One region of the Peribacillus sp. NPDC060253 genome, then DNA from elsewhere that is predicted to be linked to it. Evidence: riboswitches for the same ligand, from Rfam matches in the RefSeq annotation. Region 1 holds a riboswitch; each other region holds the start of a gene.
What was found. A riboswitch is a leader RNA that binds a small molecule or an ion and turns the genes downstream of it on or off. The one in region 1 is predicted to bind thiamine pyrophosphate.
Positions count from the first base shown of each region.

Region 1 (7,536 bases):
ATGTTCTTTTTATGAATCGAAAAAGATAAGTTGATCTTTAAATAAGAAACGATGCAAAGTATCAGGAAGAATGGTTTTTGGTAAGGAAATGTAGTATTTATATTATATAATGATAGTGACAAAAGGAGGGTGTTCAGATGGTACGAAATGTTGCAGCGGAACTTTGTGAAGGGTTTGAGGAAATGTACCCATCCTTTCAAGTTCAATTGACGATAGAGATCGTCGATAAGAGATTGGGACCTGTAAAGGCGGAAGCAGAGATTGCCATCAAGCCTATCAAGTCAAAGGGATTTGTAGAAATATTGGTGGAAGATCTGGAATCGGAGCATATCTTTGCTGATGAAAATGGAAGTATCTATGGGAGTTTTGGCATCGATCAAAGCATCCAGATTTATGATGAAGTTTTAACTGTCATTCCGTTCGATGAATTAATCGGAAAAGAAAATTGGAGAGAGTCAGTGGATGCATACATCACGGAGGATAAGCTAAAAGAAATGCTGGGAAAAACCCTTAATGATTATCAATTCAGTGATTTGAGCGGGAAATATAAATTCAGGAAAAGATGTACGATAACAGACCTTCAATTCATAGGGTGAATGATAATGGGAGAAGGCGATATGCTTTCTCCCTTTTCATTATCCTTGAATTATTTTACATCGGTCTGGATCATGATACTGCCCCTGCTTTTTTTGCGTTTGTTAGGAAAAGTGAAGAAAAGGGTACCGCTTGGATATTTTCACGAAAACTTGAAATTAAATGATTGGTAGACACATCATGCATAAGGCAGGACTAGATCCTTTTAATGGATATGATGGGTACAGGTTTTTGGTATGACATGCGAAATCTTGGTAGTTTTCACTTTCTTCCTTTTGTATAATTCTACATAATTAATTAGATGGATAAGCACCTCAACAATAAAATGAAATTAATAACTCAAAAGATAAAAAGGAGAATATATGAAAATTGGTTTAGTACGGCATTTTAAGGTGGCCCATGAATTCCCAACCGGGAAATCCGTAACCGCGGATGATATGAAGCAATGGTTCATGGACTATGATGCAGCGGATATAATTTACGGAACGACTTTATTACGAGCTGAGGAGTGGCAGGAATGTTATTGCAGTGATATGTCGAGAGCAGTAAAGACCGCTGAACATATCTATCCTAGCACGGTTCATCGGAGGGAGGAGCTGCGGGAAATACCTTCTCCCCCTCTTAAAGGAAAGGTGAAGCTGCCATTCATCCTTTGGGCCATCTGGATTCGATGCTGCTCGTTGATCAACAAGCAGACTAGAGCGGAAATTAAAATCGCAGAGCAAAGGATCAATAAAGTATTGGATGAAGTCTTTGCAAAGGGGGAAAGGGATGTTCTGATCGTAAGTCATGCCGCCCTCATGGTATATATGAGAAAAGAGCTGATAAGACGGGGGTTTGCCGGTCCGAAATTCAAGATTGCCAGCAATGGAAGGCTTTATGTATTCGAAAGATAATCAAGGATATCCCGACAAAAAGAGTATGTCTTGTACACGTTGAACATTTAATGATCTTAAGAAAGATATAGTCATTTTCCGAATAGTTATTCTTTTTCCGATGGTTGTGGTTTATTATTGTAATAGTGTAATTTTTAACGAAATCAATAATAGGGGAAGAGGGTGTGCATTTTGGTGAAGGCAGTTTTTTTTGACTTAGATGATACATTGCTTTGGGATCAGAAAAGTGTGAAAGAGGCTTTTGTAGCCACATGTGAAGTGGCTGGTGAAAAATATGGTTTAAATGTTGATGAGTTTGAAGAAGCGGTTCGGAAGGAAGCGCGTGAGCTTTACTCTTCTTACGATACATATGCATTTACTCAAATGATCGGAATCAACCCATTTGAAGGACTATGGGGAAATTTTCAAGATGATCATGATGAATTCCGGAAGATGGCCGGGATTGCACCGGCTTATCGGAAAGAGGCGTGGACGAGAGGTTTGAAGGCATTAGGGATCGATGACCCGGAATTTGGGCTTGAACTGGCAGAACGTTTCCCTGCAGAGAGGCGCAAAAAGCCATTTATCTATGAAGAATCATTCCGTGTTCTGGATGAATTAAAAGGAAAGTACAAATTGCTTTTGCTGACGAATGGTTCGCCTGAACTACAAAATACTAAACTTGAAATTACGCCTGAACTGGTTCCTTATTTCGACCAAATCGTGATTTCAGGTGCATTTGGACGCGGTAAACCGGATGCTTCCATCTTTGAGCACGCTTTGGAGATCATGGAGCTGGATAAGGATGAAGTATTGATGGTCGGCGATAATTTAATGACCGATATCCTTGGGGCATCACGAGTGGGCATAAAGTCGGTTTGGATAAATCGACATGATAAGGAACGGAATGAAGTGCTTCCAACCTATGAAATCAAGCATTTGGAGGAGCTTTTCCCCATCCTTGAAGGTCTGGAAAAATAATGATGGGTCTCCTCCAAGTAACAAATTTTGGAGGGATTCATTAAAATATATAGGCCTTTGCAATTATTTACAGAATCAACAGGGTGATATATAGTTACCCTGTAATTAATTAAATTATGCAGACTAGGGGTGTCCAATATAAGTTGGGCTGAGAGAGAAGCGCGTAAAGCTTCTTAACCCTCAGGACCTGATCTGGTTCATACCAGCGTGGGGAAGTTAGAATCTACTTAACAATGACATTTCATTTGGTCATTTCTGTAGTCATACTAACGTTAGCCGGGTCTTAATTATGAGATCCGGCTTTTTCGTGCGAAATGGATTGGATTTTGTCCTTTTTAAATGAACTTAAAAAGGAGAAATGAAATCATGATGAGTAATTCAGTAAATGACATGAACGTTTCAATTATGTCCAGTTTTGCAGGGAGTAAAAAAGTGTACGTAGAGGGATCTAGACCTGATATTAAAGTACCTATGCGTGAAATTAAGTTAAGTCCGACTACAGGGGCATTCGGTGAAGAGGAGAATCCGCCTTTACGAGTTTATGATACAAGCGGTTCCTATACGGATTCCGAATATCCGATTGATATTCAGAAAGGCCTTGATCCGATTAGACGCAACTGGATCCTGGAACGTGAAGATATTGAAGAGTATGAAGGACGTGAAATTAAACCCGAAGATAACGGTTATAGAAAAGTGGAGCCACAATCCAATGCCGATATTTTTCCGGGATTGAAAAGAAAACCTTTGCGTGCAATGAAAGGACACAATGTAACCCAGCTCCATTATGCACGTAAAGGAATCATTACCCCTGAAATGGAGTTCATTTCAATCAGGGAAAATGTTGCCCCTGAGTTTGTAAGAGAAGAGGTAGCCAGCGGGCGGGCAATCATTCCAGCAAATATTAACCATCCCGAAAGTGAGCCTATGATCATCGGGCGTAATTTTCACGTTAAAATAAATGCGAATATTGGAAATTCAGCCGTTAGTTCATCGATCGAAGATGAAGTGGAGAAAATGACTTGGGCTACACGTTGGGGAGCCGACAACATAATGGACCTCTCCACCGGCAAGAATATTCACACAACACGTGAATGGATTATCAGGAATTCTCCTGTGCCAGTTGGGACTGTTCCTATATATCAAGCATTGGAAAAAGTGAATGGAGTTGCGGAAGATTTAAATTGGGAAGTTTTTCGAGATACTTTAATCGAGCAGGCCGAGCAAGGTGTCGATTACTTCACCATACACGCTGGAGTGCTTTTGCGATATATCCCATTAACGGCAAAGCGGGTTACGGGAATCGTTTCCCGAGGGGGATCGATCATGGCTCAATGGTGTTTGGCCCACCACCAAGAAAGCTTCCTTTATACTCATTTTGAAGAGATTTGTGAAATCATGAAGGCATATGATGTTTCTTTCTCATTAGGAGATGGCCTTCGTCCTGGATCGATTGCAGATGCAAACGATGAGGCGCAATTTGCAGAATTGGAAACACTAGGGGAACTGACGAAGATTGCTTGGAAACATGATGTTCAAGTCATGGTGGAGGGACCCGGTCACGTGCCGATGCATTTGATTAAGGAAAACATGGATAAGCAGCTGGAAGTCTGTCAAGAAGCCCCGTTCTATACCCTTGGGCCTTTGACAACGGATATAGCTCCTGGCTATGATCATATTACATCTGCAATCGGTGCTGCGATGATTGGTTGGTTTGGTACGGCGATGCTCTGTTATGTGACACCGAAAGAGCATCTTGGACTTCCGAATAAAGAGGATGTTCGAGTAGGGGTCATTACCTATAAGATTGCTGCACACGCAGCTGATCTTGCAAAAGGCCATCCGCATGCACAAAAACGAGACGATGCCCTTTCGAAGGCAAGATTCGAGTTTCGTTGGAGAGATCAATTCAATCTTTCTCTCGATCCTGAACGGGCGGTTGAATATCACGATGAAACCTTACCGGCTGAAGGTGCCAAAACAGCTCATTTCTGTTCCATGTGCGGACCTAAATTCTGCAGTATGAGAATCTCTCAGGATATCCGTGATTTGGCAAAAGAAAAGGGTCTCGGTTTTGAGTCTGTAATCGATGAAGGACTTAAAGAAAAAGCGAATGAATTCAGGAAAACGGACGGAAAAATCTATCAATGATTTGGACGAAAGGGAGAATTCGATGAATCGGGTAATCCAGATAAAAGATGAAATGGAACAGTTGGAAAACCAATTAGATCAGCTGAAAAAAGAGCTATACATCTTTCGGGAAAATTGTAATCATGAATTTGTAAAAACCGATTATAGTCAAGAATGCACAAAGTGTCACTTAATCGAAAGCCTGCAATGGTAGTGATTCCTTAATCTGCTTTGTTTGTCATATTGGATACCAGTCACCATGATGAAGTGATTGTTTGTAATTTTTCCACATATGGCATTTGATTTCGGCTTCGAACAAATAAAGAGGGATAGGACAAACTGTCCTATCCCTTACATTATTGTTTCATCTGGTTTATTTCCTGGATGCATTCCTGAACGAGAGTTACGGCCTGACTCATGGTTGCTCCTCCGCCAAATGCTGCGGTCACTCCAATGGCTTCAAGGATTTCCTGTTCTGAACAGCCTTGGTCAAGACATCCTTTAGTATGGTAGATAATGCAGTATTCATCTTGAGAATATAAGCTGATTCCGAGGGCGATAAGCTGTTTTTCTTTCTGGGTTAATTGACCCTCTTTAAAGCACTCTTCCGTAAACGCGTTGAATTTCTCAGCGAGATCGGGCATTTTTTCCGTAAAGACACCAAGCCCAGCTTTATAATCGTAAAGAGCATTTTCAGTAGAATTCTTAGCTTCAAATTCCATTTTACATTCAGCTCCGTCCTAAATTTTTTTTTATCAAACATTAGTATGAGCTAAATAATGTATGATTAAACAGAAACAGAGGAGTTTACCAAAGTAATCATTGAACTATTCCTGCAATGGGCCAAGTGATTCCCGAGGGCGGGTGGCTTTAAATCATTGATGGAAAAGTATGCAAATAAGTAAAAGGGCGATTACATCGCCTGCATCACATTAATATTTCGCCATTCTCCGCTTGTGTCTTTAAGAAGTCGATCGAGTCTTCCCTTTTGAAAAAAAAAAAGGGCGCATGAACAGATGGAAGCCAATAAAAACTTAGGTAAAATCATCTTACAGGTAAATGAATGATTCAGAAGTTGCTTCGTGCATGAATGGGAGAGGCTGCCTTAGAATGATTAGGGAAGATAAAACAGTGTGATATACCCCCTTATCTGTATGGCGGTAATGGTAACGGCTGATGATTGAAGAATGAAATTTGCAAAGTATAATAAAGATAAACAAAGTTAAGATACTCATCATCTGTGTCTGGCTTAAGGGGGGAATCGTGATGAATGATTTGAATGCATTATTCAGGAAAAGAATAGGAATCACTGGACATGAAAAACTGACATTTGATAAATTAGATGAAATTCTTGATAAGACAGCGAGAACCATTCCTTTTGAAAACCTATCCATCATGGCATCTCATCTAAGTGATATCAACAAAGAGAATGTCATGAACAAAGTCCTCGTGAGAAATGAGGGGGGATTATGTTATGAATTGAATACGGCCCTTTATTTTTTCTTGATGGAAAACGACTTTGATGTTTCCATGGTCAGGGGTGTCATCTACAATCAAGGATGGATGACAATAGGCAGGACCCATGTCGCCATTCTTTTGAATCATGAGGGCCAAACCTATTTGGTCGATACGGGCTTTGGGGGGAATCTACCTTTAAAACCGGTTCCGTTAAACGGAGAAGTTGTCATTTCTCGAAATGGTGAATTCAGGATAAAAAGAGAAGTTACCGACCATGGGGATCATATCCTTGAATTAAAACTGAAACATAAAGATCTCGATTGGAAAATGGGATATGCATTTGATTCTTCCATACATGTAGGGAATGTTGTGGAACTGAATGAGATTCAAACGATCATCAGGGAAAATCCCCAATCGCCTTTTAACAAACATCCATTAATCACACGTCTGACAAACAGCGGGAATATCACTTTAACCGATACATCCTTTACACAGTGGGAAAATGGGAAAATGACGAAAGAAGAAATAGATGGCACACGATTCAAAGAGTTAATGAAACAATATTTTGATAGATAAGAGCCAACAAAGACTGTCGAAGATCCTTGACGGTCTTTTAATGGTGGCATGTTGTAGTGTATCGATTAGGTGATATGCTTTTTTATCAGCTTGATGACCTAAAAAGGCACCTATTGATTTGAATGATGGGATTTACGTCATTAATCAAATCGAAAAAAGGCAATCTGATTTTGTGAAAGCAGGAATATGGTCAATCCTTGTCGAATTAAGGAGTTGAAAAGAGGCTGATGAAAATGAGTAATGCAAAATATAAATTTTTTTATGTGAATGGTGAAACAGAAGAATTAGAGACGAATGAACAATATTCGCATGAAGCCGATAGTATCCTGAAATTGCAATTAATTCAAAATGCAACATGGCTGCAAGCAGGTGGCAAACATATCAACTTAGCTAATGTAATTAGTATTGAATATACGGGAGACAAGGATAATCGTAATATGGATCCAATCAAGTTTAGACCTAATAAATAAAAACATCCATTAGGGTGTTTTTTCCTTATTTGCATATTAGATATGAATGAAAAGGGGGGAAGGTCATGGAAAGGAAGAATAGGTTGGTTTTTACCAGATCTAATGATGGTACTAAACGAAAATTCGATGAAGCCATCACAATTTTGGAATATAGTATTATGCTTGTTGAATACTTTGAATTGGAAGAATTCAATAATATAATTGCCGGGCAGTTAAAACTCATTTTAGGTGAAACGAAAAATACGCGAATAAAGAGGGAAAAAGTCACCATAGATCATTCCTTGATAAAGAAAATCAATCCTAATCCGAAATTGTACCCAGTAAAAGATTCCATTCGATTTAGCAGCGATGGTCGTGCAGAACTGCCTGAAGAGCTCTTCGATTACACTAAACAGAGGATCGATTTAAAAATTTGGAGAAAACAAGTTATCTATAAAGCCATTATTGGAGGAAAC
Region 1 covers NZ_JBHXAS010000010.1:13,890-21,425, forward strand. Annotated here, with positions in the region: gene ACFWE9_RS04435 (hypothetical protein) at 138-596, shown strand; gene ACFWE9_RS04440 (histidine phosphatase family protein) at 957-1,490, shown strand; gene ACFWE9_RS04445 (HAD family hydrolase) at 1,662-2,450, shown strand; TPP riboswitch at 2,566-2,681, shown strand; gene thiC (phosphomethylpyrimidine synthase ThiC) at 2,817-4,598, shown strand; gene ACFWE9_RS04455 (hypothetical protein) at 4,621-4,791, shown strand; gene ACFWE9_RS04460 (carboxymuconolactone decarboxylase family protein) at 4,934-5,299, opposite strand; gene ACFWE9_RS04465 (arylamine N-acetyltransferase family protein) at 5,844-6,611, shown strand; gene ACFWE9_RS04470 (hypothetical protein) at 6,845-7,081, shown strand; gene ACFWE9_RS04475 (hypothetical protein) at 7,147-7,536, shown strand, end outside.

Region 2 (7,536 bases), on a different contig from region 1:
TGTCCCTTATATTGAAGTGTCCCATGGAGATGGCCTAGGCGGATCATCCTTGCAATATGGTTTCTCAAAAGTGAATGATATTGAATTAGTTGAAGCGGCTGTTGAGGTGGCCGGCGAATCCGCTATTTCAGTGCTTTTAATTCCTGGTATAGGGACAATTGATCATTTAAGAGAAGCAGCTGATGTAGGCGCCAAAATGGCGCGCATCGCAACACATGTTACTGAAGCGGATGTATCAAAGCAACATCTGGAAGCTGCGAAACATCTCGGGATGGAAGCAATCGGGTTTTTAATGATGTCTCACATGGCATCACCAGAAAAACTTCTTGAGCAAGCCTACTTAATGGAATCCTATGGAGCCGATGCTGTATACGTTGTTGATTCAGCAGGATCTTTTTTGCCCCAAGATGTGAAGACGCGGATCAATTTATTAAAAACAAACCTGAATATCGATATCGGTTTTCATGCTCACAATAACTTATCGCTCGCTGTGGCAAATTCACTTGTAGCAATTGAAGAGGGGGCGAATCGAATTGATGGCAGCATCCGCTGTCTCGGTGCAGGAGCTGGTAATACCCAGACGGAAGTGCTTGTTGCCGTGCTGGATAGGCTGGGTATCCGTACTGATATTGACTTATATAAAATGCTTGATCTTTCGGAGGAGGTTGGAGATACAATCATGCCCAAGCCCCAGGAAATAACAGACTCGAGTTTAATCATGGGCTATAGTGGCGTTTACTCCAGCTTTTTATTGCATGCAAATAAAGCGTCGAAAAAGTATGGAGTGGACGCTCGGGATATTTTGATGGAGCTTGGTCGGCAAAAAGTCGTTGGCGGACAGGAAGATACGATTATTGAAGTAGCAAAGCAAATGGCAATGCAGAAAGAAGGGACTATGAGATGAAACTAGTTCAACTAGCAAAAAGGGTAGCCGAATCGCAAAAAAATGGCCGTGAAATGGATAAGCTTACATTATCCAATCCTGAACTCACAGTAAATCAAGCCTATGAAATTCAGAAGCTGAGCATAAATGAGACGATCACCGGTGATAACAAATTCATCGGGTGGAAGATGGGCTTGACGAGCAAAGCCAAACAACAGCAAGTAGGAGTGGAGGAAGCGATCTATGGCAGGTTGACATCTGCCATGGAACTATCTAAACCAGTCTTAAAAGTTGGGGAATTCATTCATCCGAGAGTGGAACCCGAATTTGCTTTTTTGTTTAAAGAAGAATTGAAAGGTGCAAATATAACGGCGAAAGATGTCTGGCCGGCTGTAGAATGTGTATTTCTTGCTTTAGAGGTTATTGACAGCCGTTATAAAAATTTTTCCTTTACACTTACAGATGTAGTAGCGGATAACGCATCTTCAGCCAAAATTCTGCTTAGCAATCAAGCTTATTCACCATATCACACGGACTGGGCTCAAGCAGAAGTTACGCTTTATCAAAATGGTGAAATACAAAAGAGGGGTCGTGGGGAAGCTGTACTCGATCATCCGATTCATTCCATTGTCGAACTTGTAAAAATGATTAGTCGTGAAGGACTTTCCATTCAGGCTGGAATGATTGTTTTAGTAGGTGGGATTACAGATGCCGTTTCCATACAGGCAAACGATGAAATTATAGCAGATTACGGTGAACTGGGGAAACTGACATTACAAGTGATATCGTGAAAAATTCGCAAAGAGGAGGGAAATAATTGCGTGAAGTTAATGCTTCGGAAGTGGTGGGGAATAGTAAATTTGGCCGTTTTCAATTAATGGTCTTTATGTGGTGTTTGTTCGCAATTACCTTCGATGGATTTGATATAGCCATGTACGGAGTAGGTTTACCTTTGATGATGGAGGAATGGAGCTTGACGCCAGTCGAAGCTGGCGGAATAGCAAGTTATTCATTGTTCGGAATGATGGTAGGAGCCCTCATATTTGCACCCCTGGCGGATAAAATAGGGAGAAAAAAAGTGCTTGCCATTAGCATATGTATATTCAGCATTTTTACATTACTTTCAAGTTTCGCCCCAAATCCTGCCTTTTTCTCGATCATGCGATTTATAGCAGCCTTGGGAATGGGAGGATTAATGCCAAACGTTATCTCCTTAATGGCGGAATACTCACCCAAAAAGTATAAGGTGCTCATTGTAACTACAATGTACTGTGGTTATTCAATTGGAAGCATTCTTGCTTCTTTAATTGGAATGTATGTGATGGAACAAATGAGTTGGAGGGTATTATATTGGATTGGGGCGCTTCCCTTACTGGCACTGCCATTCTTCATGAAGCAATTTCCTGAATCGCTTTCCTATTATGTTATTCGAAAACAAGGGGCAAAACTTGCCGGAATTTTGAATCGCATTGATCCAGAGGGCGACTATAAAGACTCGGACGACTATGAGTTTGCCAAGGTCCAAGAAAGGGCAAAAGGCTTTCCAGTCAAGAAACTCTTTGAAGATAAGCGTACTCTTAGTACATTTGCGTTTTGGGTAGCTGCCTTTAATTGTTTACTTATGGTATACGGACTCAATACATGGTTACCGAAAATCATGCAGCAGTCCGGATACGGCCTTACATCCAGTTTATCTTTCAATCTTATATCGGGGATAGGGCAAATTGGCGGATCGATAATTGGAGGGTACTTAGTTGGGAAAATGGGTCATAGAAGAGTACTTGTATCCCTCTGTGCCATTGGTACGGTCTGCTTTGTAATATTAGGATTAACCTCAAATGCAGTGGCATTATATATTTTAATCGCTTTTGGAGGTGCCTGTACAGTGGGTACGATGAATTTGGCCAATACGTATATTTCCGAGTATTATCCACGTGAGATAAGGACCACCGGGATAGGGTGGGCCTTGGCGTTTGGTAGAATTGGAGCGATTGTTGCCCCTACATTAATAGGTTTATTGCTGGCTGCAAACTATTCGCCACAAAATGCATTTATGGCCTTCACAGTTCCGAGCATAATGGCGGCCTTAGCGTTACTGGTTGTGAAAGAGAAGTATGGCAGCTATGATAAAACACAGATTGAGGAAAATATAAAACTAAAAGCAACAACAAATGCATAAATTAATAGATAACGGAATTCACGAGTAAAACACGCAAACTCACGAGTAAATCAACGGAACTCACGAGTAAAACACGCAAACTCACGAGTAAATCAACGGAATTTACGAGTAAATAACGAAATAAACTTCTCAACCTTTTTTTATCAATCCAACCAGCATAGAGCGCATGGTTAGAGGGGGATACAAGCTTGAAAGGCTATTAATCCTATAAAGTATTAATCTACATCAATGCTTGAAAACTTTTCTAATCCGTTTGACAATTGGATTTATCGTGTTAATATAAAGGCAAATGAATTATATATACAATTTGTACCACTAGGGGTGCTTTATTGGTAAAAGCTATTTTACCTGAGAAGCTGAGATTAAAGTATGACTTTAAGACCCTTAGAACCTGATCTGGTTTATACCAGCGTAGGGAAGTGGGGTCTGGAACAATACGTTTCTGTATTATTTCAAGTACAACCACTTTCTTTACGTCAAAGAAAGTGGTTTTTTATTTGTCAAAAAAGAGGAGGTATTTTCCCGTATCATTCATTGAAAAAATAAAAATTGGAGGTAATGAAGATGAAGTTTTCAGAGGAAATCCGCCAGGAAGTTGATCATATTTGGGAAGCAAGTTTTAACCATCCATTTGTTGCAGGAATAGGCGATGGCACATTGCCCATAGAGTGTTTTCGTTTTTATGTCAAGCAAGATGCCTATTACTTATCACATTTTGCCAGAGTTCAAGCTTTAGGAGCAGTCAAGGCTACAGATTTACATACAACAAGCAGGCTTGCCGGCCATGCACAAGGAACATATGAAGCGGAGTTGAAGCTTCATGAAAATTTTTCTGAGAGATTAGGGATCACAAAAGAAGAAAGGGAAAAGTTCAAACCTGCACCAACTGCTTATGCTTACACTTCCCATATGTATCGTGCGGCATATTCTGGTCATTTAGGGGATGTTATTTCAGCTATCTTGCCATGTTATTGGCTGTATTATGAAATCGGCGAAAAGCTGAAAGAGTGTAAACCGGAAGAGCCGATATATCAAGAATGGATAGCGGCTTACGGAGGAGAGTGGTTCCGCTCTTTGGTCGAAGAACAAATTGCAAGGCTTGATGAGATTGCTGAAAAAGTAACAGATGTAGATAGGGAAAGAATGAAGGAGCATTTTATTCTTAGCAGCCAATATGAATACTCATTTTGGGAAATGGCTTATTGTCTAGAGACATGGCCGGTGCATAAGGAAACATTAGAGGTATAAAGGAGATTGAAACAATGAAAAAAGGGTTGAAATTAACGGATATATTAGTCACGATCGTGATTGCCGTGGCATTTGGAATAGTCTATATCGTTTGGGGTTCACTTTATTATTCCGTTAAACCATTAGGATTACATGTAGATCAACTTATTTATGGGATGTGGTTTATAGCTGGACCCGTTGCCTTTTTAGTTTTGAGGAAACCGGGTGTGGCGCTACTGGCGGAGATTGCTGCAGCTTCCGGAGAATTCTTTCTAGGTTCACCATGGGGGCTAACCGTACTCTTATATGGAGTTGTACAAGGATTGTTCGCGGAACTAGTTTTCATGGCGGTCAGATATAAAAAGTTCAATATGTCGGTCGCTGTATTAGCGGCGATAGCATCCTGCCTGGGATCAGTCCTCATGGATTTTGCATATGGGGAAATAGGTGCGCTCTCTCTTTGGAATCTATCGTTATTCATGATTGCGAGGTTCATAGGCTCCATTTTCTTTGCCGGAGTGACTGCTTACTATCTAGTTAAAGTCCTGGAAGCAACAGGAGTAACTAATCTTGTACGTCCGGTTTCCAGTAAGGATTATGCAGAACTGGACCAAAAGTAGAGGTTGATGACCATGGAACGAATCGTTCATGTAGAAAAGTTAAGAATGAAATTTCCCGGAGATGAGTCTTTGCTATTCAAGGACCTATCCGTCTCGTTTGATAGGGGTGAAAAGGTTCTTTTGTTGGGACCATCAGGATGTGGTAAGTCCACACTTTTACAAGTGTTAAGTGGATTGATACCAAATTCCATCGAAGTCCCGATGAAAGCTGAAGAATTGAAGTGCCCTACTTCATGGGGATATGTTTTTCAAGACCCTGATAGTCAGTTTTGCATGCCATTTGCCGATGAGGAAATTGCTTTCGTCCTTGAGAATCTTTCCGTTCCTAAGCAAGAAATGAAAGAGAGGATCCAACATCATCTCCGTCAAGTTGGATTGAACCTAAAGACTATTCATACAAGTATTGATACATTATCAGGCGGCATGAAACAGCGTCTGGCGATTGCTTCGGTATTGGCACTTGAACCAGAAGTGATATTTTTGGATGAACCAACCGCTATGCTTGATCCGGAAGGAACAAAAGAAATTTGGGACTTGTTGAAGGGAATTGGACGAGACAAGACCGTTATTATCGTGGAACATAAAATTGACCATGTTTTAGAATTCATTGATAGAATCGTGCTTTTTAATGATGACGGTCAAATCATAGCTGATGGTCCAAAAGATACCATCCTTTCCCTATATAAAAATGAAATGAAGGAACACGGAATTTGGTTCCCTGGTGTTTGGGATGAATATATACACGACAATAAACCGATTCGCGAACACCAATCCAGTGACGGTGTCCCCCTTATGCAAGTCCAAGGTTTTAGTGGTTTTCGGAAAAAAGAAGAGAAAATCAAAGTTGAAGAGCTGCAGGTCCATTCAGGTGAATGGATTGTAATCAGGGGAGAAAATGGTGCGGGGAAGAGTACTCTCTTGCACGCACTGATGCAGTTCATAAAAACGAATGGCACGTATGAATTGATGGGTACCCCTATTAAAAGGGTGAAAAATCTAACCGATCATATGACGTTTGTCTTTCAAAATCCTGAGTTTCAGTTCGTTGCAAATTCTGTATATGAAGAAATTGCTTATTCATTGCGAATTGACAAAAGAACGCAACAAGAAATAGGGGAGAGAGTCCACTCATTGCTCGAAGTGTTCCGCCTAGAGGCGCATCAAGATAAACATCCGTTTCAATTATCAATGGGTCAAAAGCGTCGCTTAAGCGTAGCTGCCTCAATCGTAATTGAAAAAAAAATCATTCTCTTGGATGAGCCCACCTTTGGTCAAGATTCGAAAAATACCTTTGCATTACTGGAATGGTTTGAGGAATACCGAAGGCGCGGAATAACAGTGATCATGGTAACTCATGATGATCATATTTCAAATAACTTTGCAACCAGGATCTGGACGGTAAAAGATGGGAACGTAATAAGTGATGAAAAGGTCAGCACCCAATCCGGATTTGTGGAGACCAAAGTTTTATCATTATAAAAGGAGTGTCATGTAGGTGATTGTTTCAAGTGCAGAAACATGGCTCCATAAGGTCAATCCAAGCCTTAAACTTGTCGTATTGATTGTATTATGCATTGTGGCGTTATTCATTCATGATCTGAATTATATGATGAATGTGACGCTTGGAGTTTTACTCTTATTTTTGTGTTTTACCGGGCATTCGATTAAACGCATCTTGCTTTTGTCCATCCCGTTTTGTTTCATTTTTATATCCACTTCTCTAACAATGATTTTATTCGGTAAAGGTGAGACACTTTGGTTTGAGTGGGGTCTTATATCGATTACGGAAGAAAGTTTCATGAGGGGATTACTGGTAGGCTTTCGAGCCTTGCTTTTTGCGGCACTAGGTTTAACTTTTTCCTTGACGACGAGACCCGTGAACTTGTTTTATTCGTTAATGCAGCAAGTTAAGCTTAAACCGAAATATGCTTATAGTTTCATGGCGGCATTAAGGCTCATCCCCATCATGATGGAGGAGTTCCAAACGATACGAAACGCGATGAAGGTACGTGGTTTTGAAAAGGGAAAAGGGATTAGATCGGTATATTTTAAAATGAAAGCCTATTCCATCCCGTTGTTATCCGGAAGCATTAGGCGAGCTCACCGAATCGCGGTTGCGATGGAGGCGAAGCGATTTTCAGACACTCGGGATCGAACATACTATTATGAATTTGGGTTTTCAAAAAAAGACCATGGATTCATTCTGTATTTTATCATCCTGCTGTTGGCTGGGTTTTATCTATCGATTCAATTCCCATTACTGCCTATTTGAATGTATGAGATTGTAATTTACTAGTTAAGGGGTTCTTAGTATGAATGGACAGGAATTGCATATTATTTCAACTGGGAAACAGCCAATTGAAAAGTTCGTGGAGATTGCTTCAAGCATTCAGGAATATGTTAATTTCTTCTATTTAAGGGAAAAGCATATGAGTGCATCAGAACTCTATCGAGCAGTAGCCCTATTACATGACAAGAAGATCCCATTATCTAAAATCATCATTAATGACCGAGTGGATGTAGCTTGGGCACAGAAAGTATTTGGCGTGCAATTGGCTTTTCATAGTTTAGATGCCGGAGTCGTAAAAGGATCATTTCCAGAGATGAGTGTCGGCTGTTCGATCCAT
Region 2 covers NZ_JBHXAS010000033.1:28,532-36,067, reverse strand. Annotated here, with positions in the region: gene dmpG (4-hydroxy-2-oxovalerate aldolase) at 1-904, shown strand, start outside; gene ACFWE9_RS11300 (2-keto-4-pentenoate hydratase) at 901-1,674, shown strand; gene ACFWE9_RS11295 (MFS transporter) at 1,701-3,062, shown strand; gene ACFWE9_RS11290 (hypothetical protein) at 3,064-3,195, opposite strand; TPP riboswitch at 3,370-3,497, shown strand; gene tenA (thiaminase II) at 3,627-4,310, shown strand; gene ACFWE9_RS11280 (ECF transporter S component) at 4,325-4,909, shown strand; gene ACFWE9_RS11275 (ABC transporter ATP-binding protein) at 4,922-6,388, shown strand; gene ACFWE9_RS11270 (energy-coupling factor transporter transmembrane component T family protein) at 6,405-7,181, shown strand; gene tenI (thiazole tautomerase TenI) at 7,222-7,536, shown strand, end outside.
Region 2: linked by a shared signal. The riboswitch ahead of tenA (thiaminase II) and the one ahead of thiC (phosphomethylpyrimidine synthase ThiC) in region 1 are both predicted to bind thiamine pyrophosphate.

Region 3 (7,536 bases), on a different contig from region 1:
GAATCCGGAGATAAAAAGCAACTTACATATGAAAATTTATTAAAAAGTGCAAATAAAATCGGAAATGCCTTCAAGAAAAAAGGACTGGGAAAAGGGGATACGGTCCTGATCATCATTCCTCGTCTAGTGGAAGCTTATCAGGTTTATTTAGCCGCATTGAAAATAGGCATGATTGTCATTCCATGCTCCGAGATGCTTCGGGCAAAGGACTTGCAGTATCGTATTAATCACGGTGATGTTAAAGGGATAATCAGTTATCATGAATATACACATGAATTGGATGAAGTAGAGGGGGCGGCAAGCCTTCTGAAATTCTCGATCGGAAAACGAATGGAAAATTGGCTTGATTTGAATGAGCTTGCCGATGCGGAATCGGATCAGCTGTCCATGGCCGCCACGAAGAGTGAGGATATGGCATTCTTATCTTATACTTCCGGAACGACAGGAAACCCAAAAGGGGTCGTCCATACACATGGCTGGGCTTATGCCCATTTGAAAACGTCTGCTGCAAACTGGCTGGGCATCAGTGAAGGGGATGTGGTTTGGGCAACGGCAGGTCCGGGGTGGCAAAAGTGGATCTGGAGTCCGTTCTTGGCTGTTCTTGGAACGGGAGCAACCGGTCTTGCCTATCATGGGAAGTTCGAGGCCAAGAAATATCTTCAGCTTCTGCAGGATTATAAAGTGAATGCGTTATGCTGTACACCAACCGAGTACCGATTGATGGCCAAGGTGGATAACCTTGATGACTATGATTTATCCCATCTTCATAGTGCTGTATCAGCGGGCGAGCCATTAAATCAAAAAGTGTTCGAGGTGTTTAAAAATCATTTCCATATCGAAGTCCGCGATGGATATGGACAAACCGAAAATACCCTTTTGGTAGGTGTCACAAAAGGCATGGCAATTAAGCTGGGCTCCATGGGCAAACCGACTCCAGGCAACCATGTTGAAATCATTGATGATTCCGGCAATCCTTGCTCTCCTGGTGTAGTGGGGGACATTGCCGTGCACGTCGATACGCCTGCTCTCTTTAAAGAATACTTTAAAGATCCCGAGCGGACATCGAAGCAATTCCGCGGTGATTATTATGTCACCGGCGATCAGGCGAAAAAGGATGAAGATGGTTATTTCTGGTTTGAAGGTCGTTCTGATGATATCATCATCAGCTCAGGGTATACCATTGGACCGTTTGAAGTGGAAGATGCACTCGTTAAGCATCCATATGTGAAAGAGTGTGCCGTTATAGCCAGCCCTGATGAAATAAGGGGGAATGTGGTTAAGGCGTATGTTGTCTTAATGGATGATATCGATCCATCAAGCCAGGACTTGATCAAGACCCTCCAATTGCACGTAAAAGAATTGACGGCTCCATATAAATATCCAAGGAAAATAGAATTTTTAGAAGAGCTTCCCAAAACAACATCCGGTAAAATCAAACGGGTGGATTTACGGAAAAGGGAAGAAGCACTCCTTAACAATTGATCGAAAGCATTACCGTCAGCCCCCAAGGCTGGCGTTTTTTTATATAACAAGGGGCTTGCATAAAAGCATAAATATGTGAATTCGTGATATGAGATGGTACACTTACTGCATATCTGTACAGTAACAATCATTTAATAAGGAGTGTAAAGCCAGAATGGGAACGTTATGGTTCAATGGGTCGATTTATACGATGATTAAAGAAAACGATCGAGTGGAGGCAGTCTTCACTGAAAAGGGGGTAATTGTCGATACCGGCAGCCCTGACTATTTAAAAAATGAATATGCAGGCAATATTTCCAGGGAAATCGACTTAAAAGGACAAACGATGCTGCCTGGGTTAGTGGATAGTCACCTCCATTTGGTCGGGCATGGTGAACGATTGCTTCGTCTAGACCTCTCTTTGATGGATAGCAGGGAGTCCATATTGAGTTCCTTGAAAGAAAGATGCGCAATGACACCGGCTGGAAAGTGGATTGTCGCTGAGGGTTGGAATGAAAACGAATGGCCTAGTCCTGAATTGATATTGCGTGATGAGCTTGATGCGATATCGACAGAGCATCCCATCGTATTGAAAAGAATATGCCGTCATGCCTTGGTGGTTAATTCTTGCGCCCTTAAAGAAGCTAATATTAAAGAGGATACGAAAGAACCGCCAGGCGGGGTTATCTGCCGTTATCCTGATGGAAGGTTAAATGGTTTATTTAAGGAGAACCAGGCGCAGAACCTTATTTTAGACAGCCTACCCGGCATTGACCAGGAGTATATCGAAAACGCGCTTACAGAGGCGATACAGGACGCCTATAAGGTAGGATTGACTGGCGGGCATACAGAAGACCTCCATTATTACAATGGCTTCATGCCGACTTATCAGGCGTTTAAATCTGTCATCGAGGACCGGAATATGGTCTTTCGCGCCAATTTACTCGTCCATCATGGAGCGTTTGAAGAGATGCTGGCAGCAGGCGGTCGTTATCAAGAAGGTACGCGATATATCAAATTCGACAGCATGAAGATATTTACTGACGGCTCCTTAGGAGGCCATACAGCCCTGTTGAGCGAACCATATGTAGATCAAAAAGATACGAATGGCGTGGCGATATTCACCGAAATGGAACTTCAGGAATGGGTGCAAAAAGCAAGGCAGGTTGGAATGCCGATTGCTGTCCATGCCATTGGTGATCTTGCTTTTGAATATGTCTTGAATGCAATGGAAGCTCTCCCTCCAAAAGAGGGACTGAGGGATCGGCTCATCCATGCACAAATTGTCCGGCCGGAACTGTTGGAGCGCGCGGCAAAACTACCAGTCATCTTTGATATCCAACCAGGTTTCGTACCTTCCGATTTTCCGTGGGTGGAAGAAAAGGTTCCGGCAAATCTATTGGAATCCTCCTACGCCTGGAAAACATATTTGAATATGGGAATTATTTGTGCGGGAGGATCAGATGCTCCGATTGAGCCGTTAAATCCAATTTTGGGCATTCATGCTGCCGTCACAAGGACGAAAATCAACAGTGAGGATGGCCATGTATATGGCTTGGATGAAAGACTTTCCGTATATGAGGCATTCGCACTTTATACAAAAGGGAGTGCCGCAGCAATAGGTCAAGAAAAACGTCGTGGTCAGATCATTAAAGGGCATGATGCGGATTTTACCATTTTTGATCTTGATGTCTTTGCAGTTGAGCCAGATGATCTGCTAAAAGCTGAGGCGGTCATGACAATCATTGATGACAGAATCGTGTATGATAAAAAATAACAATTGCAAAAAAAGAAATGGGTATGCAAAATAGTTAGATGGATTTCGATAAAGGAATGTAATTAGAAAGAAGGCAGGTTATGAAAGTGGATGAACAAAAAGAAGGGGCAATTTATGCCGCCCTTTCTTATATGATGTGGGGAGTTGTTCCGATTTACTGGAAGTTTCTTCAGGGAGTCGGTGCAACAGAGATTTTAGCGCAGAGGGTATTATGGTCTTTCGTCTTCATGCTGGTTTTATTGATGTTCATGAAAAAATGGCAATCCTTCGTGGATTATGTCAAAAACATATTGGGAAATCCCAAACTCTTTGCGGCATTACTTACGGCTTCGCTGCTCGTTACAGCCAATTGGGGAGTGTTCATCTGGGCCGTTAATTCAGGACGAATCCTTGACACGAGCCTAGGTTATTATATCAATCCGCTAGTCAGTGTATTATTGGGAGTGATTGTCTTAAAAGAAAAATTGAGCGGAGCCCAGATCTTGTCGTTCCTGCTTGCGGGGATCGGAGTCTTGATCCTTGGCATTCATTTCGGCACCATTCCTTGGGTCTCTCTCGTCTTGGCCATGACCTTTGGATTATATGGTTTGGCAAAAAAAATGATCAAGGCCGAATCAGCGATAGGGCTGACGCTCGAAACGATGATGGTAACGCCTCTTGCCCTGGGTTACCTCATATATTTGATGACGCAATCAGACATGCAATTCTTTACGGCGGGAAGCACAGGCTTGCTGTTGGTCGGCGGTGGGATTGTCACGGCTTTACCTCTTTTATATTTTGCGAAGGGGGCGGAGAAAATCCCGCTATCGATGCTTGGCATTTTTCAGTATATCGCTCCGACCTTATCCTTATTTATCGGTGTATTTGTTTATCATGAGAGCTTTACCAAAGCACATCTTTTAGCCTTTTTGTTCATATGGTCAGCCTTGGCCGTTTATACGCTATCCATTACAAAATGGGGGCAGGCAAGTGCCCGCAGGTTTAAAGGTAAAAGGAATATTGGTGCGTGAATAAGAAAAAATGCTTGGCGGATCTATCCGCCAAGCAATTTTTTTATGACGAAATTCAAAGAAAACGGGTTTACATTACGTAAACTGCCAGGGTCATGAAAGGTAAAGCGTTTGACCTATTTCAGATACAATCAAATCGGAGAGGCTACTGGGACTGTGCACGGGGGTTACTCGGGGGATATTGGTTTGGAATGGACGATAGTAGGAACTATCCAAGCTAATAATATGCTGGGTCAGGAATGCTGATATGCTGGCATTCGGCTTTCTATTGCCATTTAATTCATCGATGATTCCCTGTGAATTGGTAATCCCAATCCCGTGGCCATAAAATTGGTTTTGTCCTAATAATATGGCATTTTCCCCTTGCCATTCAGGAGTGTCCTCATCGTGATCCGGGTTTTTGAAGTAAAGATTATCCCCCGGTAAATAATCTCTTCCTTTATGGACAAGCAGAGCCATATTCTTTGGAGGGTGCCAGTCATATAGAAATAGGTCTTTAAAAAGATAGTCAAAATCCCTCGGACCGATTAAATCCAAAATCGCCTTTAAAAAAGTGACGACTATTGCTGTACCGCATTCGAAAGCGTATAGCCTTCCATTCAAGAAGATGTCTACAATTGCAACATGTGGAGGAACCCTTGGCAGAAGGGTGAAGGTGCCATTCTTTGAAAGGTGCCAATATTGTTTATTGGATAGCGATTCCTCAAGTGTTGAAAATTCTGCATGACTATTTTCTAACGAAATGGCCGCCTCTATGACTCGAAGCCTCAGTTGTATCTCGAATTCAAGCTCACCCAAGCTCGCATATTCATAAACGTTTGGATACCCCGCCAGCAAATGGAGAATTTCCAGCGATTTAGCGGATTGTATGACTGGTTGGATTTGACTGACATCTAATACTTTGTTATTAATCTTTATCATGATCATATCCACCTTTTGCTTATTAAGTTAAGGATTTATAAAACCAGTACACTGAATTGTCTACAGGTAATGCTCATTATATGAATACCTGCACGGAAATGACTATTTGAAACGTGCCATGCACCGTTACAAATGAATGATAATCGACTTGATCCATACATGTATAAGGATATCTACATTTTTTAAGATGCGTTGCTGGATTTCCCAAACTGCTAGGAAACCTTTCCAATTAGTGAGAAGAAGCAAATTAGTATTCCCTTTTCGGTCTGAATTGATATAATGAGAGAGAAAAGTTCATATGTGCGAGAAATGTAGGGGGGCCAGTATTGCTGGCTGAGATTGCGTCCTTTAGATGCTGACTCTTTGAACCTGATCTGGATGATGCCAGCGGAGGAAACATACATATTATTACTGTCTTTCTGTTTTTGTATGTTAACGTCCGAATTCATCTTCGGGCGTTTTTTGTTTTTTATTTGAATAGAACCTGGCGTCCGTTATAGTTCCGGCATATCGATCTTATATAATGTGTAGGAGGGTAAAGTCTTGAGAAAATTTTTGCCACTGGTAACTTCGTTGTTCCTTTTAGCTGGATGTGGTGCAGGCGGAACGAATGAAAAAGAAGAAGCATCTAAAAATGAAAACCATAAAGAATTAAAAAAAGTATCGGTCGTGCTGGATTGGACACCGAATACAAACCATACAGGATTGTATGTAGCAAAGGAAAAAGGATATTTTAAAGAACAAGGTCTGGATGTGGAAATTATCATGCCTGGTGAAGCTGGTGCTGATAAGCTCGTTGCTTCAGGGAAATCTGAATTTGGCGTGGGCTACCAGGAGGGAATCACGCAGGCTCGTGTGCAGGGCGTGCCAATTGTTTCGCTAGCTGCCGTCATCCAGCATAATACCTCAGGTTTCGCTTCCCCTGAGTCAAAAAACATTAAAACTCCCAAGGATTTTGAAGGGAAAACGTATGGTGGCTGGGGTTCTCCAGTTGAAAAGGCCATTCTTGATTCACTCATGAAAAAAGATAATGCGGATGTAAATAAAGTGGATATAGTGAACACAGGGGACACAGATTTTTTCACTTCAGTTAAAAGGGATATAGATTTCGCCTGGATTTATTATGGGTGGACAGGTATCGAGGCCGAGTTGAGAAATGAAAAGCTGAATATGGTTTACTTAACCGAATACTCTGATAAGCTTGATTACTATACGCCTGTTTTGACCACAAATGAAAAGCTGATTAAAGAAGATCCTGAAACCGTTAAAGCATTTGTTCATGCAGCTTCGAAAGGGTACCAGTTTGCGATTAAGAATCCCGATGATGCAGCAGACATGTTAATTAAGGCTGCACCGGATCTTGATGCTAAACTAGTGAAGAAAAGCCAAGAGTGGCTTGCAACCAAGTATCAGGATGATGCTCCGCGTTGGGGTGAACAAAAGCTTGAAATTTGGAAGAATTACAGTGATTGGATGGCTGAAAATAAGCTTCTCGAAGGTGATTTCGATCCTGAAAAGGCATTTACCAATGAATTTTTACCAAAATAGGAGGAAAAAAAATGGCCAATTCATTAATTAGTATACAAATTATCCCTAAAGGGGAAAATGTCATCCCTATGGTCGATGAAGCAATCAAGATCATTGATGAATCAGGTGTCAAATATGAGGTTCACCCGCTTGAAACAACAATGGAGGGTGAGCTTTCCGAACTTTTCGCCGTGATAGAAAAAATGAATGTAAGAATGATTGAAATAGGATCGCCGAATGTCATTTCCCAAGTGAAAATATTATATCAGCCGAGCGGAATTACCATGGATACGTTAACGGAGAAATATCGGGCATGATCGGAAGGATAATTTGGAAGAAGGGGGCTCCCTTCTTTCTTTTATTATTGTTGCTGATAGTATGGGAATCAGTGACAGTCTTATTAAAAGTTGAAGAATGGCTGCTTCCTGCTCCATCAGCCATTTTGACTGAAGGAATTGAATCGTTTCACAATCTTTCGGGACATCTGATATCAACTACTGAGCTTGCGTTAACCGGTTTTTTTATAGGAAGCTGCATCGGCTTATTAATTGCGGCAATCTTACACCTGTTTCCTGGTGTAAAAGAGGCGGTTTATCCCCTGCTCATACTATCACAAAATATTCCAATCATTGTTCTGGCACCGCTTTTAGTGATCTGGTTTGGTTTTGGAATGCTGCCAAAGCTAATTGTGATTTCTCTCGTGTGTTTTTTTCCAGTTGCCGTTGCTTCATTAGACGGGTTTCGCCAGACACCATATGAACTTAAGCATTATTTCAAGATGATGGGGGCGGGGAGAAACCAGTTATTTTGGAAGCTGGAGCTTCCTCATTCGATTCCGTT
Region 3 covers NZ_JBHXAS010000030.1:36,677-44,212, reverse strand. Annotated here, with positions in the region: gene mbcS (acyl-CoA synthetase MbcS) at 1-1,482, shown strand, start outside; gene ACFWE9_RS10585 (amidohydrolase) at 1,637-3,238, shown strand; gene rarD (EamA family transporter RarD) at 3,319-4,248, shown strand; gene ACFWE9_RS10575 (protein-glutamine gamma-glutamyltransferase) at 4,342-5,169, opposite strand; TPP riboswitch at 5,473-5,582, shown strand; gene ACFWE9_RS10570 (ABC transporter substrate-binding protein) at 5,713-6,717, shown strand; gene ACFWE9_RS10565 (thiamine-binding protein) at 6,729-7,013, shown strand; gene ACFWE9_RS10560 (ABC transporter permease) at 7,010-7,536, shown strand, end outside.
Region 3: linked by a shared signal. The riboswitch ahead of ACFWE9_RS10570 (ABC transporter substrate-binding protein) and the one ahead of thiC (phosphomethylpyrimidine synthase ThiC) in region 1 are both predicted to bind thiamine pyrophosphate.

Region 4 (7,536 bases), on a different contig from region 1:
CTTCCATTGATAGTCCATTTGCCAGGTTGGATGTAATGGCGGAAGATAGGGTACAACCTGTTCCATGTGTGTTTTTTGTATGAATGCGTTCTCCCTCGATCCAGTGGAAGTCCGTCCCATTATAAAAAAGATCGTTTGGATTACCTGCTGCATGGCCTCCTTTAAGTAAAACGGCTTTAGGCCCTAGTTCTTGTATGGACATGCATGCCTTGTAAAAATCTTGCTTCGTTCGAATCGACAAGCCAGTAAGAACTTCAGCTTCAGGTACATTAGGGGTTACAAGTGTTGCAATTGGAAGCAATTCGGTTTTTAGAGCAGTGACAGCCTTTTCGTCGAGCAAATGATGGCCGCTTTTGGAAATCATGACAGGATCAAGGATAACGATGTCAGGTAAGAAGGTTTTAAGAGAAGCAGTGACTGTTTCCACAATTTCTTTTGAGCCTAGCATGCCTATTTTTACTGCATCTACATGAATATCTTCAAAAATAGCTGCGATTTGATCTGTGATGATAGCGGTTTCGATAGCCTGAACTGAACGCACTTCCATTGTGTTTTGTGCCGTTACGGCTGTAATGACAGACATGCCAAAAACCCCATGTGCAGAAAATGTTTTTAAATCTGCTTGTATTCCGGCACCGCCCCCTGAGTCAGAGCCTGCGATGGTTAATGCTGTTTTCATAAAAAAACCCCTTCATATAATTATTTTTGAATAGTATTTTTAGTAATATGAAAGCTAAAATGGCACCCGCAAAAGAACTAAGCATAAAAGCTGGCAAAAACCCAAAAAGGGCTGCTTTATCTCCCAAAATGAGAACCGCCAGTGGATAGCAAGCTAGGGACCCAAGAATCCCAGTTCCTATCACTTCCCCTAAACAAGCGAATTTTAAGCTTTGAGTTTTTCGATATAGAACGGCAGCCAAAAGTGCACCGATCATGCTGCCCGGAAAGGCGAAAATTGAACCGGTACCAGATATGTTTCTAATGATGGAAACTAAAAAAGCTTGTGTTACAGCATAAGCAGGTCCCAATAAAACGGCTGTCATGACATTTGCGAGATGCTGAATAGGAAAGATTTTTGCAAATCCGGCAGGGATGTATATAAAGGAACTGCTTAGAGTCGTGATGGCCGTGATCATGGCGGTCAGCGTCATTTTCTTGATTGGATTCATCATCATGTTAACGACCTACAGTGGCCAATCCTGCTCGTTTTGAACCATTTCCCAAAATAAATATTCATAGCGGGAAGTCACCAAAAAGTGCTTTTCTAATCTAAGAAGTTCATTTTCAGGCATGCCTTCGATTAATTCTTCCAACAAAGCAATCAGCCACTTGTGTGCTTCACCGAATTCAGGAGATGAATAGGATTTAATCCAATCGGCATAACGATTATTATCCAATGCTTCACCATTTTGTGCTTTTAATTTCAAACCGATTTCATAATAATCCCAAGCACATGGTAGGAGACAGGCGATCAGGTCTGCCAAAGTCCCATGCTGCGCGGCATTTAGCATGTAACCTGTATAGGCTAGCGTGGTTGGAGTTGGTTCTGTATTTTCTAATTCCTTTGAACTGATACCGAATTCCAAAGCATATTGTCGATGGATGTCCATTTCCACTTGAAGGGTTTCATTCAAGATACTCGCAAACTTTGCCATGGTTTCGACATTATGAGCTTTAATGACACCTAAGGCAAAGAGCTTGGAATAATCCATGAGATAGATATAGTCCTGCTTCAAGTAATAGGCAAATTTCTTTTCAGGAAGAGTGCCGTTGCCAATTGCCTGGACAAAAGGATGTGAATGGTTCCTTTTCCAAATTCCTTTTGCACGTTCGTGAAGTCTATCACTGAAGGTTCCTAATTTAGTATTCTCCATTGTTCATCCTCCTTTAGAATGGTCCCCTTTGCTTTAATCCAATAAAAAAACCCGCTCCTGAATAACGGAACGGGGTAGATGGATAAAGTCAGTGTACGGACGATATCATCCACTTCCCTCCGCCGGTATGAGCCGGTTCAGGTTCAAAGGGTCCGGAACAATTTCCATCTCAGTCTTAAAAAAGACTCCCCTAGTGGTGTGAATTGTATGTAATTACTGACATCATATCAGAAAGCGAAGAAAATGCAACCCGAATTTGCATGAAGAAACCATATATCGCCTTGAAATAAGGGAAAACAGGGCAATTGACTTTTGTTGATAATTGGGATAAAATCATGTCTACATCAATTATATATAAATAATTCTTATCCAGAGAGGTGGAGGGACTTGGCCCAACGAAACCTCGGCAGCAGACCCATTTTGGGAACTGTGCTACATCCAACAAGCTAACGCTTGGAAGATAAGAAGAGCCGTACGGACACTGCAGCCTCTTCTTGAATTAGAAGGGGCTTTTATTTTTGTGAAATAACGTTTAGTGACATAATAGAAAAGGTATATATAATTTGGTGATAATGAAATCTGTTACATTTTAGCTCAATTTGAAGCAGGCTCTAAGATGAATAAGAAAGGAGCCATTTACATGGCAGAATTAATTAAGAGGATCGAACAGAGGAAGACATTGCTGATAGAAGCGTTATTGGCAAATGGAGTATACAAAACCTCTGATGAAAGGCACCTTTATGATGCCCCGTTAAAAGTACTGGAAGATGAATATAAAATTGTTATAAATAGACCTAATAACGAGACACCTTCGGAATGGATGACATAGTAAACGATAGATTATCTTGGGATAAGGGATATTTGAAAGCATTCGCAGTGTAACAAGGGGTGAATGCTTTTTTATTTATGTCTATATAGAGGGATGTCACAAAAAATACATATATTAAGAAAAAAGTAGGCTTTTTGTCACATTTAACATACAAAATAACACATTTAAATTCCTAAAAATGGTTGATTTTAACTATAAGTTTCATTATAGTGATAAGTGTAAAAAAATTGAATTAATGGGAGGTGTGTATAGAATGCATTGTCGAAAGGTAACTGTTGAAAGAATAGAAGAGAAGAGACAGGAAATGATTAAATTGGCAGCAATTTATGGATTTACCAGTTTTCTAACTATTCAAGCAAGTCAAGAACTGGATACCCTGTTAAATGCATTAGCCAAGAAAAGAGAATCTGAATATTTCGCGCTTCAGAATGTTTATAAGCATTTTTAAACCCGCCGTTTGGGGTTAAGCTTCATAATAGACTCCTGCGTTTAAACTAAAAAAACTACTGCTGAAGGCAATAGCTTTTAAATAATTATATTTAAATATCGATACGTTTACCAAGAATGACCAAGTCCCGTTCAATGCCATCCAGCTCGGCAACTTGTGGTAAGTTTGCCCATTTTTCAAAACCAAATTTTGAAAAAAGCTTCAGGCTCGGTATATTGTGAGCAAATATGAAACCTAAAAGAGTCTTCACCCCTAATTTTGGGCTCACTTCTATTGCCTTTTGAATCGAAGTTCGTCCAATTCCTTTTCCCCGGAAATAATCATCAATATAAATGCTGATCTCTGCCGTAGAATTATAGGCGGGCCGACCATAGAAAGATTGAAAGCTCATCCATCCTGCAGTTTTTCCTTCTATAGTAATGATATACAGCGGTCGACTTTCTGAGTTATGATTCTCAAACCATTCAATCCTCGATTGTACGGAAACAGGTTCCGTATCTGCAGTAACCATTCTTGAAGCAATTGTGGAATTATATATTTCTACAATTTTTGGTAAATCCGACCGTTCTGCTTCCCTAAACTCTATGTACTCGTCCATCATTTAAACTCCTATCTATCATATATTTTCAATATCCGGAATAAAGAGTCATCATCTCACAAATTATGAAGGAAAGGTGAGCGAAACCTAATCCATTGAAAGTTTTATATTATCATACACTTTTTACTCTTTATCTGACAATTTTTTTTATTGTTAATAATGCAGATTTTTGGGTATTTAAAAAATGAAATACTTCATAGTGAATATGCAAAGGAGAAACACAAATGAAGAAAATGGCAGGTTTATTAATTATTGTACTAGGTATTTGTTTTGTTGCATATAAATTTCAAGCTTCCGAGTCGAAGGATGTGCAAAGGGTGATGGCTTTTGGAGATTCATTAACCTATGGAAAAGGTGATAAGGATGGGGAAGGCTATGTAGAGGGTCTGGAGGATGAATTGAATAATCCTGACTCCAAACAAAAAGTGACTTTTTGGAATTACGGTATAAAGGGACAGGAAACGGATGGTGTTATTAAACAGCTTGATGACTATCGCATTAACACGAAACTTGATAAAGCAAGTACTTTCATCGTTTATATTGGAACGAATGACTTTATCAATAGTAACGGTGGGAACTTGGAGAAAATAAGTGATTGTAAAATCGATAAGGGTAAACGGGAGTACATCAAGCACCTGAATAAAATTACCTCAACTCTAATGAAGGAAAACGATAAAGCGAATATACTAGTGGTAGGACTCTATAACCCATTTAAAGACAATCAAAAACTTGAAAAGCACATCCAGGACTATAACCAATCAATAAAGAGGATAGTGGAAAAGGATAAGAACATGATATACATTTCTACCAATGATCTTTTTGAAAATAAAAAGAAATCGGAGTATTTCAGTGATAAGATTCATCCGAATGAAAAAGGGTATCAGGTGATTACGAATCGGATTTTGGAAAGTTACGATTTCAAGTAATTCCATGCACAGAATTCTTTCTGTGTATTTGCCGCTTTTGCTAGTTCAATGATCCCCTCATCTGTATCAGTTTTTCCATTCACGATGTTATCACGAATTCAACCAGTAAATAAATGGATAGTTAGTGGAGGTTCAAAGGAATCTCCTTGTCACTGTGTTTTGGTTATTTCTTCAAATTTCAGTGATCCGCGCTAAGGCGCAAAAAAGTATTATTATTTTACACATTCATATATAACATGGAATAATTAATGCAGACTAACCATGCCTAGAAAAGGGGATGCTAAAATGAATGAAAATGAAAAAATCAGAGAAGAACTGTTAAATACTGTTACCGGACTATCGGATGAACAGCTGAACGCCCATCCAGAAGAAGGCCGCTGGAGCATTGTACAGGTATTGGATCATTTATATTTAATGGAGAGGGCCATAACAAAAAGCATTGCCGATAAATTGCAAAGCGATGAGAGGATTCCTGCTGGAGATAAACCGATCGAGCTCACTTTAAATCGCGAAGTGAAGGTACAGGCCCCGCCATATGTCATTCCGTCAGAGTCATTTCAAACTTTGAATGAGGTTAAGGATAAGTTATCTGACTCCCGTAAAGCATTTCTACATCTCGTTGACCATGCAAAAGAAAATGATCTCGAACAAAAGTCTTTTCCCCACCCGCTGTTTAAAGAATTAAGCTTGAAGCAATGGATTCCATTTGTGGGACTGCATGAAAAAAGACATTTAAAGCAAATAGAAGAATTGAAATCAAAGTTATAAAGGAAGAAAAACTCATCCGTCTTTGGTTGAGTTTTTCACTTTCAGACAGTTATTCGTAAAGGAAGGATCATTCAGTGAATGTTAAATGGTTAAGGGCCTGTCTTGTATTGGGGTTATTCGGATTGTTGTTGGGTCTCTTGATCAAGTTTATGCTGCCACCTGATCTAGATGATATCAAACTTACTGACGAGCTGCAGCCGATCGTTGCCGAAAAACAAGATGAACTCATTCAACAGGCTAATGCATTAGGCATCACGGTAATCATTACAGCAGGGTTCCGTTCTTTAGACGAGCAAAATGCACTCTATGAAAAAGGCCGTTTAACGAAGGGGAACATCGTAACGAATGCAAAAGGAGGGGAGTCGCTTCATAATTTCGGCTTGGCAATAGATTTTGCCCTCCTAAACAAACAGGGCGAGGCCATTTGGGATATGGAATATGACGGCAATGATAATGGGAAATCGGATTGGATGGAAGTCGTCACAATCGCTAAAGGGTTAGGTTTTGATTGGGGTGGGGATTGGGCAGGGTTTAAGGATTATCCTCATTTACAAATGACATTTGGTTTGAGCCTGCGAGAGCTGCAGCAAGGTAAGCAGCCAAATGGACAGTGAGTTAGGGGCTGCTTTATTTTATTTCGAATAAATATGACTGAAAGCAGGAAAATAAGCATGTGAATTGCTTTACAGGTAAGAATTCGATAAAGTGGACTAGTGATAAATAGACATAAAGGAGTGCAGTCACCATGGAAGAAATAAAAAATTGCCGGGACTCTTTGGTCATAAAAACAAGCCTTGTCCTCCCGCCTGATACAAATAATATTGGTACGATGTTCGGAGGCAAATTAATGGCATACATTGATGATGTAGCAGCTATTTCCGCCATGCGTCATGCGAGAAGCAACGTTGTTACGGCATCAACTGATTCTGTCGATTTCCTGCACCCTATTCACGAAGGAAATGCAGTTTGCCTGGAAAGCTTCGTGACTTATACGGGCAGAACATCAATGGAAATCATCGTAAAGGTGATTGCAGAGGATTTAGTTACAGGGGACCGGAATTTATGCGTCATTTCCTTTTTGACCTTTGTGGCCATAAATGAAGAAGGTAAACCAATACCGGTTCCACGTTTGGTTCCTGAAACAGAGATGGAAATGAACTTAAATGAATCGGCAAAACAACGGGCACAAGTAAGGAAAAAGAGAAGAGAAGAAACACAGTTCATTGCAAGTACCTTCGGTGTGAAACTGCCGTGGACCGATCAATCAAATCCAGGATTATATAAATAAGAGACGCACATTTCTTGTTTAATGAAAGAAACCGTACCAATTGAAGACCAAATTGTATTGTGATTTGGTCTTTTAATCTTGTCATGGTAAGTAAAATGGCTTGATGGATATTCTTATCAAAGACGGATGCTTGGCCAGTATTCGAACATTTACGTGAAAAGACGCTTGGTTACAGTCCAAGCGTCTTTACTTACTATATCCTTTATCATTCACTTCGTATTTAGTCATCGCTTGCTAAAATACCAAAGAAACGTAAGATGTTAATGAAAAGGTTAATGAAATCAAGATATAGATTCAAGGCCATGAGCGGCACTTCTTCAGCTGTTACTCCGTAATGCTTCATTCGATTGAAATCGTATAAAATATATCCACTGAAAACTAATATCCCAATAAATGAAAAGATCAGCATCGCGGTGGAGCTTAAAGGCGAGAAAATGTTAAAAATACTAATGACCACTAAAGCAAGCAAGGCCGCAAATAACATTCCTCCCAAGAAAGAAAGGTCCCTTTTGGTGGTTGTAGCATAAATGGCTAGACCGCCAAATACAACAGTCGTCGTAATACCGGCTAAGATAACCACATTAGCCCCTGCAGCTGCTAAGTAATGTGCAATTATCGGATAGGTGGTAATTCCTGAAATAAATGTAAAGCTATACAAGAATGTGTAACCGATCGCTTTTTTCCTCCGCATGATGAATGCTCCGATCAACATGGCGATTTCGAGGATCGCTAAGGGAAGAAACAAAGATGGCGGAACAATAGTGCCTAGTGCCATCCCTAATACGGATACTGCAAGAGATAAAGC
Region 4 covers NZ_JBHXAS010000015.1:209-7,744, reverse strand. Annotated here, with positions in the region: gene thiD (bifunctional hydroxymethylpyrimidine kinase/phosphomethylpyrimidine kinase) at 1-679, opposite strand, end outside; gene thiW (energy coupling factor transporter S component ThiW) at 648-1,169, opposite strand; gene tenA (thiaminase II) at 1,185-1,874, opposite strand; TPP riboswitch at 1,972-2,076, opposite strand; SAM riboswitch class I at 2,237-2,341, shown strand; gene ACFWE9_RS06095 (Fur-regulated basic protein FbpA) at 2,491-2,703, shown strand; gene ACFWE9_RS06090 (aspartyl-phosphate phosphatase Spo0E family protein) at 2,957-3,151, shown strand; gene ACFWE9_RS06085 (GNAT family N-acetyltransferase) at 3,243-3,749, opposite strand; gene ACFWE9_RS06080 (DUF459 domain-containing protein) at 3,974-4,675, shown strand; gene ACFWE9_RS06075 (DinB family protein) at 4,937-5,443, shown strand; gene ACFWE9_RS06070 (M15 family metallopeptidase) at 5,518-6,057, shown strand; gene ACFWE9_RS06065 (acyl-CoA thioesterase) at 6,189-6,731, shown strand; gene ACFWE9_RS06060 (Bax inhibitor-1/YccA family protein) at 6,952-7,536, opposite strand, start outside.
Region 4: linked by a shared signal. The riboswitch ahead of tenA (thiaminase II) and the one ahead of thiC (phosphomethylpyrimidine synthase ThiC) in region 1 are both predicted to bind thiamine pyrophosphate.